Regions from separate parts of the Microbacterium deferens genome, predicted to be linked through region 3. Evidence: predicted binding sites of a transcription regulator. Region 3 holds the regulator's gene; each other region holds the start of a gene.
What was found. Region 3 encodes HrcA, which represses chaperone genes, less so after heat shock. Its sites were predicted from a motif close to TTNGCACTCGNNNNNNNCGAGTGCNAA; they were not measured.

Region 1: a site for HrcA is predicted at 2,149-2,175, ahead of groES (co-chaperone GroES). Genes of this name have one in related genera too.
Region 2: a site for HrcA is predicted at 2,637-2,663, ahead of groL (chaperonin GroEL). Genes of this name have one in related genera too.

The regions. Positions count from the first base shown of each region.
Region 1 is NZ_JBEUWT010000001.1:921,044-925,320, forward strand. It holds gene ABTU82_RS04410 (ABC transporter substrate-binding protein) at 1-365, opposite strand, end outside; gene rarD (EamA family transporter RarD) at 612-1,574, opposite strand; gene groES (co-chaperone GroES) at 1,764-2,060, opposite strand; gene ABTU82_RS04425 (Hsp70 family protein) at 2,457-4,277, shown strand, end outside.
Region 2 is NZ_JBEUWT010000006.1:11,320-15,596, forward strand. It holds gene msrB (peptide-methionine (R)-S-oxide reductase MsrB) at 1-201, opposite strand, end outside; gene ABTU82_RS15865 (DUF2332 family protein) at 276-1,292, shown strand; gene ABTU82_RS15870 (DUF3263 domain-containing protein) at 1,302-1,556, shown strand; gene ABTU82_RS15875 (LytR C-terminal domain-containing protein) at 1,592-2,185, shown strand; gene ABTU82_RS15880 (cold-shock protein) at 2,322-2,522, shown strand; gene groL (chaperonin GroEL) at 2,703-4,277, shown strand, end outside.
Region 3 is NZ_JBEUWT010000001.1:206,862-211,138, reverse strand. It holds gene ABTU82_RS01030 (DUF1990 family protein) at 1-41, shown strand, start outside; gene hemW (radical SAM family heme chaperone HemW) at 41-1,258, shown strand; gene hrcA (heat-inducible transcriptional repressor HrcA) at 1,353-2,393, shown strand; gene dnaJ (molecular chaperone DnaJ) at 2,447-3,574, shown strand; gene ABTU82_RS01010 (16S rRNA (uracil(1498)-N(3))-methyltransferase) at 3,577-4,277, shown strand, end outside.

The DNA.
Region 1 (4,277 bases), 710 kb from region 3:
ATCGCCGAGACATCCTCGCCCAGGAGGCGGGGGATGGTGGTCTCGTAGGCCTTGTTGTCGGTGTCACCGGAGTCGCCGTAGACGGTCTCCAGCGTGAGACCGGTCGTTTCGGTCTCGGCGTTGATGAGGGACTCCGCGTAGGCGACGCCGGCCTCTTCGGGCGGGCCGAGGAAGGCCAGGTTGCCGGTCTGCGGAAGCGCGGTGCCGATCTTCAGCGTCAGGTCTCCACCGACCTCCGCGTTGGGCGACGAGGACTCCGCGGTTCCGCCGCCACCGGCACAGCCGGCCAGGACGAGCGCACTGACACCGACCAGGGCGATGCCGCCCAGGACCTTGCCGGCACGCGAACGTGAAATGACGCTCATGTTGCTCCTTGCTGTGAATGATTGCGGGCGCGATTCGGGGACCGGCCCAGTGCCCTAAACCTATGTGTCTGTTCGTCTCGGCGGTGTTGCCGTTCGTTAACGATGTGTAACGCGACCTAATCGTTATGCGGAGACCCTCGCCAAACGTCGATAGTGCCCGTTTCCGCCGATCGAGTCCCCGATTTCGGGCACTTCTGGCAAGATCGGGCACTTTCGATGGATGCTGCGCCCCGAGCCGCGGCGGAGTCAGGTCAGCTCGGCGACATCCGAGACAGAGGGCCTGCCGCGCCGGGCGGCGAGGAGCGAGTCCACCGTCAGGACGGCGAGCGCCACCCATACCAGCGCGAACCCGACCCAGCGCTCGAACGGCATGGGTTCGCCGAGGAGCCATGCCCCGGTGACGAACTGCAGCACGGGCGCGACGAACTGCAGGAGCCCGACCAGGGTGAGGGGCGCGCGCCGGGTGCCCGCCGCGAAGAAGAGCAGCGGCGTGGCCGTGAACACGCCCGCCATGAGCAGGAGCGCCGCGTGGCCGGCGCCGGCGGTGAAGAGCGTCAGCCCGCTCGTGGCCGCGACGATGCAGAGCTGGACGATGGCGATCGGGAACAGCCAGAAGGATTCGAGCGTCAGGCCGCTGACGGCATCGACGGCCGGCCCGATCTTCTTCTTCACGAGGCCGTACAGCCCGAAGGAGCAGGCCAGCGACAGCGCGATCCAGGGGAACGTGCCATAGCCCACCACGATAACGAGCACGGCCACCACGGCGATGCCGATCGCGATCCACTGTGTGATCCGCAGCTTCTCTCGCAGAACGAGAACCCCGAGCAGCACCGTGACGATGGGGTTGATGAAGTAGCCGAGGCTCGTCTCGATGACGTGACCGCTCAGCGTGCCGAGGAGGAAGACCTGCCAGTTGACGTAGATCAGGGCGCCGGCGAGCGCCGTGAGACCGAGAAGACGGGGTTGCCGAACAATCCGCCAGAGCGCCGACCACCCGCGGACGACGAAGAGCAGGATCGCGCAGAACACCAGCGAGAGCACGATCCGCCAGGCGACGACCTCCCACGCGCCCGTGGGTGCGAGGGTCAGGAAGTACAGGGGAAGGAATCCCCAGAGGAGATAGGCGACGAAGGCGTAGACGCCACCGATCGCGATTTCACGGGAGGGGGTCCGCGCCGCGGGCGTGGAAGCACCGGCACGGTCGTTCACGCTGCCAGCCTAGGCCCGTCATGGGGTCAATCCGATCGGCCGTCCGCGTCGAAGCACTCACGACGGCTTCTTCGTACGCGCCCCTTGCAACGCGGGAGCCGCCCCACACGGCACACGTGCACCTCCGGTACACGCAGAAAGGCCCGGATGCCGAAGCATCCGGGCCTTTCCCGACTCGCGAGGAGGCGATCAGCGAACGACGACCGCCAGGACGTCGCGCGCCGAGAGCACGAGGTAGTCGTCGGCGCCGAACTTCACTTCGGTGCCGCCGTACTTGCTGTAGATGACGCGGTCGCCGACGGCGACGTCGATCGGAACACGGTTGCCGTTGTCGTCGATGCGGCCGGGGCCGACAGCCACGACCTCGCCCTCCTGGGGCTTCTCCTTGGCAGTGTCGGGGATGACGAGACCACTGGCCGTGGTCTGCTCTGCCTCGACCTGCTGGATGACGATGCGGTCTTCGAGCGGCTTGATGGAAACCGACACGGTCTACCTCTTCTTTCTTGACGCTTCGGTACGGAAGACTCATTAGCACCCACGCGGGGAGAGTGCTAAACCCGAGTCTAGAGAAGTGCTGGCACTCTCGCAACGCGAGTGCCAGCGAACGTTCCTCGTGTGACCGCGCGTTGCATACCCCGCACCCCGAGCGCTACCCCCCTTTTTTCGTGCGTGGGCGTGTGTCATCATTTCCCCACGACGTCGGAGTCGTAAGGGGCACGATCCGGCACTGGAAGAGAACCTGAAGCTAAGGCGCTTCGGTTTCTTGGCGAGGCGTTAACGCGCTCGCCGAGGGGGATTCGGTACATGCGTGCTCCATATTTTCTTGCGATCGATGTTGGGATGACGCGGACGGCTGCTGCCGTCTCGCAGCGTTCGGGGGGTGTGACGACAGTCACCTCGGTGCCGCTGGGGCGGCACTCCGATCACGCGTCGACGGCGGTGTTCGTCGGCGAGAGCGGACTGCTCTTCGGCGATGCCGCGGAGCGCCGCGGGCTGACTCAGCCCGACCGGCTCATCCGCGAGTTCAAGAGGCGCGTCGGCGACGACGTTCCCGTCGTCGCCGGCGACCAGAGCTTCACCGCCGAACAGCTCTTCGCGCACGTCGTGACCTGGGTCACCGAGACGGTGAGCGAGCGCGAAGGACGCTCGCCGTCGGCGATCAGCGTGACCGTGCCCGCTGCCTGGGGCGAATACCGCTCCGAGCGCGTCGGCGCAGCCATCGCCCACGAGGGCTGGCGAGACGTGAACCTCATTCCCGAGCCGGAGGCGGCGGCGCGTCACTACGACCACGTCAACCCGCTCGAGACCGGTCGAGCACTCGCCGTCTACGACCTCGGCGGCGGCACGTTCGACGCCGTCGTCGTGCGTAAAGACAAGAAGGGCGCGCTGCGTATCGTGTCGCCCGCGTCGGGACTGTCCGACGTCGGCGGCGCCGACTTCGACGACCTGCTCCTTCGCCACGTGATGACGGCCGCGGGTATCTCGGCGGACGTCCTGGCCACCGACCCCGGCGCGCGCGTCGCACTCGCCGCTCTGCGTCGGGAGTGCGTGGATGCGAAGGAGTCGCTGTCGTTCGACTCGGAGACCGTCATCCCCGTACTGCTCGGTGGGCGGTCGACCTCGGTGCGCGTGACCCGTGCCGAGTTCGAGGCCATGATCGAGGCGCAGATCGAGCGCACCACCGACGCTCTCGAGCAGTCGATCGAGTCGGCGTCCCTGCGTGCCGATCGCCTGGATGCGATCCTCCTCGTCGGCGGATCGTCGCGGATCCCCCGCGTCGCCCAACTGCTCTCCGAGCGCGTCGACGTCGCGATCGCCGTCGACGCCGACCCGAAGGCCGTCGTCGCGTTCGGGGCCGCGCGCGCCGCCGCCGCCGAGTTCGAGGGCGAGGAGGCTCCGCCGGCGCTCGCCCGCGCACAGGCCGACCCCGCCGAGGAACTGTCGACGCTGCTCGACGAGGCCCGCCACGTTCCCGCACCCCGCCCTCAGCAGAAGTCTCGCGTCCGGTGGTTCGGGCGCGGTCCTGCCGCCGCGGCTGTCACGGTGGGCGTCGTCGTCCTCGCGGCGGGCGTGACGCTGTCGGGCGTCGCCGCCCTGGCCGGCAACGCCGAGCAGCCGGTGCAGGCCTCAGGGCAGGGCGCGGCGTTTTTCAACGACGCCCTGGCCGCGGGCAGCCTGTCAGCGATGGATTCCGACGATGAGGTCGTCGAGACGCCCTTCGGCGTCAATGCGCCGATCAGCGACGTTCCCGTGCTCGAGATCGCCGCCCCGTCGACCCCGAACAACTCGACGCAGAAGCCCAAGTCGAACACCTCGAAGTCGAACACCTCGAAGACACCGACGCGCGCCTCAGGCAAGCCGAACACGTCGACGAACCCCTCGACCTCGAACCAGGCGGGTTCGAACTCGAACCCCTCGTCGGGCTCGGGTGGCAGCCCGTCGACCGCACAGCCGAGCACGCCCAGCGGCTCGACCGGTGGCGGATCGACCCCCGCGACGACACCGCCGACGACACCGTCCACGCCGACCACGACGCCGACCCAGGAGCCGAGCGCACCGCCGGCCACGACGCCCCCGGCCGACCCGGCTCCTGAGCCGTCGACCCCGCCCGTCACCCCCGATCCCGAGCCCCCGGTCGAAACGCCACCGGCCACCGAGGCTCCGGCTCCGGCTCCCGCGCCGGAAAGCACCCCCACCGAGACC
Region 2 (4,277 bases), on a different contig from region 3:
ACCGCAGTTCGAGTCGAACTTCGTGCCGCTCTGGAAGAGCTCGGCTCCGCACGCGGCGCAGGCGTAGAGTCCCGCGCGCTTCTCGTCGAGCAGCTCGCCCGTCCAGGCGCGTTCGGTGGCGGCCTGACGGAGCACGGCGTACTGGTCGGCGCCGAGCTCTGCGCGCCACTCCTCGTCGGTCTTGCTGACGGCGTATGTCATCTGCGGATCCTTTCCACCTCTATTCAACCCGATGTCGCGCGGCGCGGGCCCGGCCTTGCCGCGAAGATGGGGGAGTGGATCAGGATGCTGCGACCGCCCTCGACGTCGCGATCGGCGCGAGGTACCGCCGCTTCGCCGAGGTCGAGGCGCCGGGGCGTTCCGCCCTCTACGCCGAGTGGGCGGCGGGCGTCGCATCCGACGCCGGGGCGCGGGCGATCCTCGCGCAGATTCCCGAGACGCATCGTCAACCGCCCCTGGTGTTCACCGTGACCCGCCTGCTCGGGGCGCCGGAGAGCGACTACCGCGCATGGGCCCACTGGCTCGCCGCGCACGCTCGCGCCGTCGTCGTCGAGTGCTCGGCGCGCAGCATCCAGACCAACGAGCCGCTGCGCTGCGCGGCACTGTTGCCCGCGCTCTCGCTCGTCGACGGCCCGATCGCCCTGCTGGAGGTGGGGGCGAGCGCCGGACTCTGCCTCTACCCCGATCGGTACTCCTACCGCTACGCCACCGAGGAGGGGGTTCTGGCGCTCGACCCCGCCGCGGGAGTCAGCCCCGTCGTGCTCGAGAGTGCCCTTAACGACAGTGCCCTCGTCGGAGCGCCCCCGTTGCGCATGCCCGAGATCGTCTGGCGGGCGGGGATCGACCTGCACCCGCGAGACGCGCGCGATACCGACGACCGCCGCTGGATCGCGGGGCTCGCGTGGCCGGGTGAGACCGGCCGCGTCGAGCGGATCACCGCCGCGCTCGACATCGCCGCCGCCGAGCCCGCGCTGATGGCAGCGGGTGACGCATCCGTGCTCCTTGCCGAGATCGCCGCGCTCGCCCCCCGCGACGCCACTCTGGTGGTCACGACCCCGGGCGTTCTTGCGCACGTTCCCCGTCGCGACCGCGCGGCGATGATCGCCGCCGCGCGCGCAGCGGGACGGTGGATCACGATCGACGAACCGGGGCTGCACGACGGGTGGACGGCCGTGCCCGAGCCGTGGCCGGGGAGGTTCGCTCTCGGCCTCGACGGAGAGATCCTCGCCGCGGTCGATCCGCTCGGTGCGAGCGTGGAGTGGCTGCGCGCAAACTCCGCGACGCCGAGCTAGCGTGAGGGGGTGCCCCTCTCCGACCGCGATCGCGCCCTGCTCGCCTTCGAGGCCGAGTGGCGCCGTCACGACGGTTCGAAGGAAGAGGCGATCCGTTCCGACCTGGGCATGCCGCCCGCTCGCTACTACCAGCTGCTCGGACGGTTGATCGATACGGCCGATGCACTCGAGCACGATCCGATGCTCGTGCGCCGACTTCGCCGACTCCGCGAGGCACGGGAGGCGGCGCGCGCCGCGCGAGTGACGCGCACGGCGTCACGCTGACAGGTCTGCTGGGCGCCGACGGGTAGCATCGTCGGGTGCCGAACCCGACGTATCCGCGAGACCGCTTCGACGACCTCGCAGACGAGACCGGCCGTGTGGGAGCGCACCGTTCCGAGAACCCCCGCCTGCGCGGCGGCGTCATCCTGTTGTGGGCCGTGGTCGCGACCATCGTGCTGGTCGCCGCGGGGATCTTCGGCTCGCTGGTGGTCTCGGGGCGCCTTGCGCTGTTTCCGACCACCGCGCCGACGGCGGCTTCCCTTCCCGAGGTGGCTGCCGTGGTCGACACCAGCTCCACGGTCATCGTGCTGAACGCGTCCGGGCAGCAGGGGCTCGCCACGCAGACCAAGGACGTCCTGGTCACGGCGGGCTGGAACCCCGAATCGGTGTTGCCGGGTGACGCGGGCGGGTCGTTCGAGACGACCACCGTCTACTACTCGCGGACCGACGACGAGGCGGCGGCGATGGGGGTCGCCGACGTCATCGGCGGGGCGCAGGTCGCCCAGAGCTCGCAGTACGACGCCTATCCGGTCGAAGACAACCCCGCCACCGATGCCGACGAGACGCAGGCGGTGCGCCTGGTGGTCGTGATCGGCACCGACCGGGTCGCCGGAGCCACTCCCGCGCCCTGACACCCGGTTTGCGCGGCCTGTGTTTCCGGCGCGTAAACACTTGGATGCACGCGTGTCACAGTATGCCTCCGGACGATGATCGGCCGGGTGGGGCGTGCCTAACATGGGGCTCGTCGCACAGCATCAGGAGAGTCGCATGACCCAGGGCACCGTCAAATGGTTCAACGCCGAAAAAGGCTTCGGCTTCATCACCGCGGGTGATGGCCAGGACGTCTTCGTCCATTACTCGAACATCGACATGACCGGCTTCCGCGTCCTCGAGGAGGGCCAGGCGGTCGAGTTCACGGTGGGTGCCGGGCAGAAGGGCCCCCAGGCCGAATCGGTGCGCGTGGTCTGACCCGTCGTCTCACGTCTTCGCCGCAGCATCCCGTGTCGGATGCTGCGGCGTTTCTCTTTGCGTCAGGGCGCTCGCCGCAGCTTGCACTCCCTAGGGGAGAGTGCCAAGATGGGATTAGCACTCGGCTTCGCTGAGTGCTAAAGACTCTGTCTACCCAACGTCCGGGAGGGACGACAAAACATGGCAAAAATCATCGCTTTCGATGAGGAGGCCCGTCGCGGTCTCGAGCGCGGCCTCAACATTCTCGCCGACGCCGTCAAGGTGACGCTGGGCCCCCGTGGCCGCAACGTCGTGCTCGAGAAGAAGTGGGGCGCTCCCACCATCACGAACGACGGCGTCTCGATCGCCAAGGAGATCGAACTCGACGACCCGTTCGAGAAGATCGGCGCCGAGCTCGTCAAGGAGGTCGCCAAGAAGACCGACGACGTCGCCGGTGACGGCACGACGACGGCCACGGTGCTCGCTCAGGCACTCGTTCGCGAAGGCCTGCGCAACGTCGCAGCCGGCGCCGACCCCATCTCGCTCAAGAAGGGCATCGAGAAGGCCGTCAAGGCCATCACCGACGAGCTCCTCGCCAGCGCGAAGGAGGTCGACGGCAAGGCTCAGATCGCCGCGACCGCGTCGATCTCTGCCGCTGACCCCGCCATCGGCGAGCTCATCGCCGAGGCCATCGACAAGGTCGGCAAGGAAGGCGTCGTCACCGTCGAGGAGTCGAACACCTTCGGCACCGAGCTCGAGCTCACCGAGGGTATGCGTTTCGACAAGGGGTACATCAACCCCTACTTCGTCACCGACCCCGAGCGCCAGGAAGCGGTCTTCGAAGACCCCTACATCCTGATCGCGAACCAGAAGATCTCGAACATCAAGGATCTTCTCCCCATCGTCGACAAGGTGATCCAGGAGGGCAAGGAGCTCCTCATCATCGCCGAGGACGTCGAGGGCGAAGCTCTCGCGACGCTGGTTCTCAACAAGATCCGCGGCATCTTCAAGTCGGTCGCCGTCAAGGCTCCCGGCTTCGGAGACCGTCGCAAGGCGCAGCTGCAGGACATCGCGATCCTCACCGGCGGCCAGGTCATCACCGAAGAGGTCGGCCTCAAGCTCGAGAACGCCACGACCGACCTGCTCGGCCGTGCGCGCAAGGTCATCATCACCAAGGACGAGACGACCATCGTCGAGGGTGCGGGCGACTCGGCTCAGATCGAGGGTCGCGTGACCCAGATCCGCCGCGAGATCGAGAACACCGACAGCGACTACGACCGCGAGAAGCTCCAGGAGCGCCTCGCCAAGCTCGCCGGCGGCGTCGCCGTCATCAAGGCGGGTGCGGCGACCGAGGTCGAGCTCAAGGAGCGCAAGCACCGCATCGAAGACGCCGTTCGCAACGCGAAGGCCGCCGTCGAAGAGGGCATCGTCGCCGGTGGTGGCGTCGCGCTCATCCAGGCCGGCAAGGTCGCCCTGGCGACCCTCTCGCTCACGGGCGACGAGGCGACCGGTGCCAACATCGTGCGTGTCGCGATCGAGGCCCCGCTCAAGCAGATCGCGCTGAACGCCGGTCTCGAGCCCGGTGTCGTCGCGAACAAGGTCGCGGAGCTCCCCGTCGGACACGGCCTCAACGCCGCGACCGGCGAGTACGGCGACCTGTTCGAGCAGGGCATCATCGACCCGGCCAAGGTGACGCGCTCGGCGCTGCAGAACGCAGCATCCATCGCGGGCCTGTTCCTCACGACCGAGGCCGTCGTCGCCGACAAGCCCGAGAAG
Region 3 (4,277 bases):
ACCTGCGCGCGATCTCTCCGATGTACACGACGCCCGCCTGATGGGCTCCGCCCTCCCTCTCGGCGACCCTGCACCTCCCGACGGCGCTCTTCCCGAAGACCTCGGCCACGATCCGTCGACACCGTTCGGTGTCTATCTCCACGTGCCGTTCTGTCGAGTGCGGTGCGGATACTGCGACTTCAACACGTATACGGCCACCGAGCTGCAGGGTGCCCGACAGGATCAGTACGCCGACACGGTCGGTCAGGAGGTCAGCCTCGCGCGCCGCATCCTGGGCGATGCCGGTGCGCTCCGCCCCGCGCAGACGGTGTTCTTCGGCGGGGGAACCCCGACGCTCCTTCCGGCCGGCGACCTCGGACGAATGCTGGCCGGGGTGACGGATGCTTTCGGCCTCGCTGACGGGGCAGAGATCACCGTGGAGGCGAACCCCGACACGGTGACTCCCGCGGTCATGCGGGAGCTTGCGGCCTCCGGGGTGACGCGTGTGTCGATCGGCATGCAGTCGGCGAGACCCCACGTGCTCGCGGCGCTCGACCGGACGCACGATCCGGCGAATGTGGCGACGGCGGTGGCGGCGGCCCGCGATGCGGGCCTCGCGGTGAGTGTCGACCTCATCTACGGCGCTCCGGGTGAGTCGCTCGACGACTGGCGCGCATCGCTCGAGACCGCTGTGGCGCTCGAGCCCGATCATCTATCGGCCTACGCCCTGATCGTCGAGGACGGCACGAAGCTTGCCCGTCAAATCCGTCGAGGAGAGGTCGTCGCCCCCGACGACGACCTGCAGGCCGACATGTACGAACTGGCCGACGAGATGCTCGCCGCCGCGGGGTTCGACTGGTACGAGGTGTCGAACTGGGCGCGCGACGACAGCCGGCGGTCGCGCCACAACCTCGCCTACTGGCGGGGGACCGACTGGTGGGGGTTCGGGCCCGGCGCCCACAGCCACGTGGCCGGTCTGCGGTGGTGGAACGTGAAGCATCCGGCGGCGTACGCCCAGCGGCTCGCGCGGGGAGAATCACCGGCGGCCGCGCGCGAGCGTCCCGATGCGACGGCTCGGCGACTGGAGTCCGTGCTGCTGCGCTCGCGCATCCGCGAGGGGCTGCCCTTCACCGAACTGACAGACGAGGGCGTGCGCGCCGTCGCGTCGCTGGTCGACGAGGGACTCGTCGCGGCGGAACCGGCCGACGCCGAACGCGTCGTGCTGACTCGCCGCGGGCGGTTGCTGGCCGATACGGTGGTGCGCACGCTCACAGCGTGACGTCAGGGCCTCGCGCGGCCCGATCAGCTAGAATTGGCACTCACGGCGCGCGAGTGCCAGTCCGACCCACGAGAACGGCAGAGCGGAGGGGACCATGGTCAGCGAACGCGGACTCCAGGTGCTCCGAGCGATCGTGCAGGACTACGTCGACACGCGCGAGCCCGTCGGGAGCAAGGCCATCGTCGAGCGTCACGCGTTCGGGGTCTCGGCGGCCACCATCCGCAACGACATGGCGCTGCTCGAAGACGAAGAGCTGATCGCCGCTCCCCACACCTCGTCGGGTCGCATTCCCACAGACAAGGGCTATCGCGTCTTCGTCGATCACCTGGCCGACCTCCGTCCGTTGAGCCCCGCGCAGCGCAGCGCGATCGCGTCGTTCCTCGACGGCTCGGGAGACCTCGACGATCTGCTCTCGCGCACGGTGCGCGCTCTCACCCAGCTCACCGGGCAGGTCGCGATCGTGCAGTACCCGTCGTTCGCGCGCGCGAACGTCACCCACGTCGAACTCGTCGACCTCGGTGGCGGGCGGCTGCTCGTGATCGTCGTGACCGACACCGGACGCGTCTCGCAGCGCATCGCCCTCGTCCGCGAAGAGCCGACCGAGGCCGACCTCGCCCAGCTGCGCGCCCGTGTCTCCTCGGTCGTGGTGGGGCACCTCGTCGGGGACGCCACGCAGCGAATCGCCGACCTGCTGGCGGCCTCGATCGTGCCGGCGACCGGAACGGATGCGGCGGCCCACGCCATCTTGCGAGTGCTTGCCGAAGAGCTCGAGGAGTTCCGTCAAGATCGCCTCGTGATGGCCGGGGCGGCGACCCTCGCTCGTCGAGAGTCCGACTTCCGCGGCAGCATCTACCCGCTCCTGGAGGCGATCGAGGAGCAGGTCACGCTGTTGAAGCTCATGACCGAGATGGTCGTCGACGCCAAGGGACTCGCCGCGAGCATCGGGCGGGAGAACGAACCGTTCGGCCTCATCGAGGCATCCGTCCTCGCCAGCGACTACGACGCCTCGGGGACGGGCGCGCGGGTCGGGCTCCTGGGCCCGACGCGCATGGACTATCCCTCACATCTGGCGGCGGTCCGCGCCGTCGCCCACCATCTGACCCGGATGCTCGAAGACGACGAGAACGCCCGCTGACGCGGCATCCGTTTTAATGACGATCCCCGCCGCGTGCGGGCAGGAAGGCGAATGTGGCTGACCACTACGAGGTTCTCGGTGTCGCGCGCGACGCGAGCTCAGACGAGATCAAGAAGGCATACCGCCGTCTCGCGCGCGAGCTTCACCCCGACGTGAACCCCGGCGCCGACGCGTCGGAGCGGTTCAAGCTCGTCACCCACGCCTACGACGTGCTGAGCGACGCCGAACAGCGTCGCCGCTACGACATGGGCGGCGATGGCGGAGCGTTCGGCGGGGCCGGGGGAGCAGCCGGGTTCGGCGGCTTCAGCGACATCTTCGAGACGTTCTTCGGGGGTGGAGGCGGAGGCGGCAGCCGTGGTCCGCGTCCGCGGTCGCGCCGCGAACGCGGACAGGACGCCCTCGTGCGAGTCACCCTCGAGCTCGATGACGTCGTCTTCGGCGTGCACCGCGACCTCGAGGTCGACACCGCCGTGCTCTGCGAGACCTGCCAGGGGGCGTGCACCCAGCCGGGTACGTCGGAGGTCACCTGCGACATCTGCCACGGCAGCGGGCACATCCAGCGAACCGTGCGCAGCCTCCTCGGCAACGTCGTCACGAACCAGCCGTGCGGAACGTGCCAGGGCCACGGCACGACCATCCCGTATCCCTGTGCGACCTGCCAGGGCCAGGGTCGTGTGCGGGCTCGCCGCACCGTGTCGGTCGACATCCCGGCCGGTGTCGAGACCGGACTGCGACTGCAGCTGCCCGGTTCCGGCGAGGTCGGACCGGCCGGCGGACCGAACGGCGACCTCTACCTCGAGGTCACGGTCGCACCCCACGAGACCTTCAGCCGCGACGGCGACGACCTGCTCGCGACGCTCGAGGTGTCGATGTCGGATGCCATCCTCGGCACGAACACCACCATCGACGCCCTCGACGGCTCGGTCGACCTCGAGGTGCGCGCGGGGGTCCAGGGCGGTGACGTGCTGACGATCAAGGGACGTGGCATCACGCCGTTGCGGGGAACCCAGCGCGGCGACCTGCGCATCGGAGTGCACGTGGTCACCCCGACCAGGCTCGATGCCAAGGAGCGCGCGCTCATCGAAGACTTCGCCAAGCGCACGAAGGCCCCCGCCCCTCATCTGGCCGAGTTCCACCAGGGCCTGTTCGCGAAGCTGCGCGACCGCTTCCGCAACGTCTGATCGTGGCGCTGCACTTCCTCTCCGACGCCGCGACCTCGGCTCGGCCCGGCGATGACGTCGTCCTCGAGGGTGCCGAGGCCCACCACGCAGCATCCGTTCGTCGGCTTCGGGTCGACGAGGCGGTCACGGTCGGGGATGGCCGGGGCGTGTGGCTCACCGGCCGCAGTGCTGCCGTCTCTCCTCGTGAGGTGACGGTGCGAGTCGACGCGCGTCGGGAGGAACCGGCACCGAGCCCGCGGGTGATCCTCGTGCAGGCGCTCGCGAAGGGCGACCGAGACGAGCTCGCGGTGCAGGCCGCCACCGAGCTCGGTGTCGACGCGATCGTGCCCTGGCAGGCCGAGCGCAGCGTCTCGCGGTGGGACGGCAAGGCCGACAAGGGAATCGCGCGCTGGACGACCATCGTGCGCGAGGCGGCGAAGCAGGCCCATCGCGCGTGGGTTCCCGAGGTGCGCTCGCTCGCTCGCACGGCTGACCTCGTCGCCCTGGCCGGACAGACGCGGATGCTGCTGCTCGAGCCGTCGGCCGAGGCTCCCCTGAGCGCGGTCGACCTCGCCGACGACACGCGCGACGTTGTGTTCGTCGTCGGTCCCGAGGGCGGAATCGCCGCGGCCGAATTCGCCGCTCTCGAAGACGCCGGTGCGGTTCGGGTGCGGCTGGGGACGACCGTTCTGCGCACCTCGACCGCGGGCGCCGCCGCCCTCGC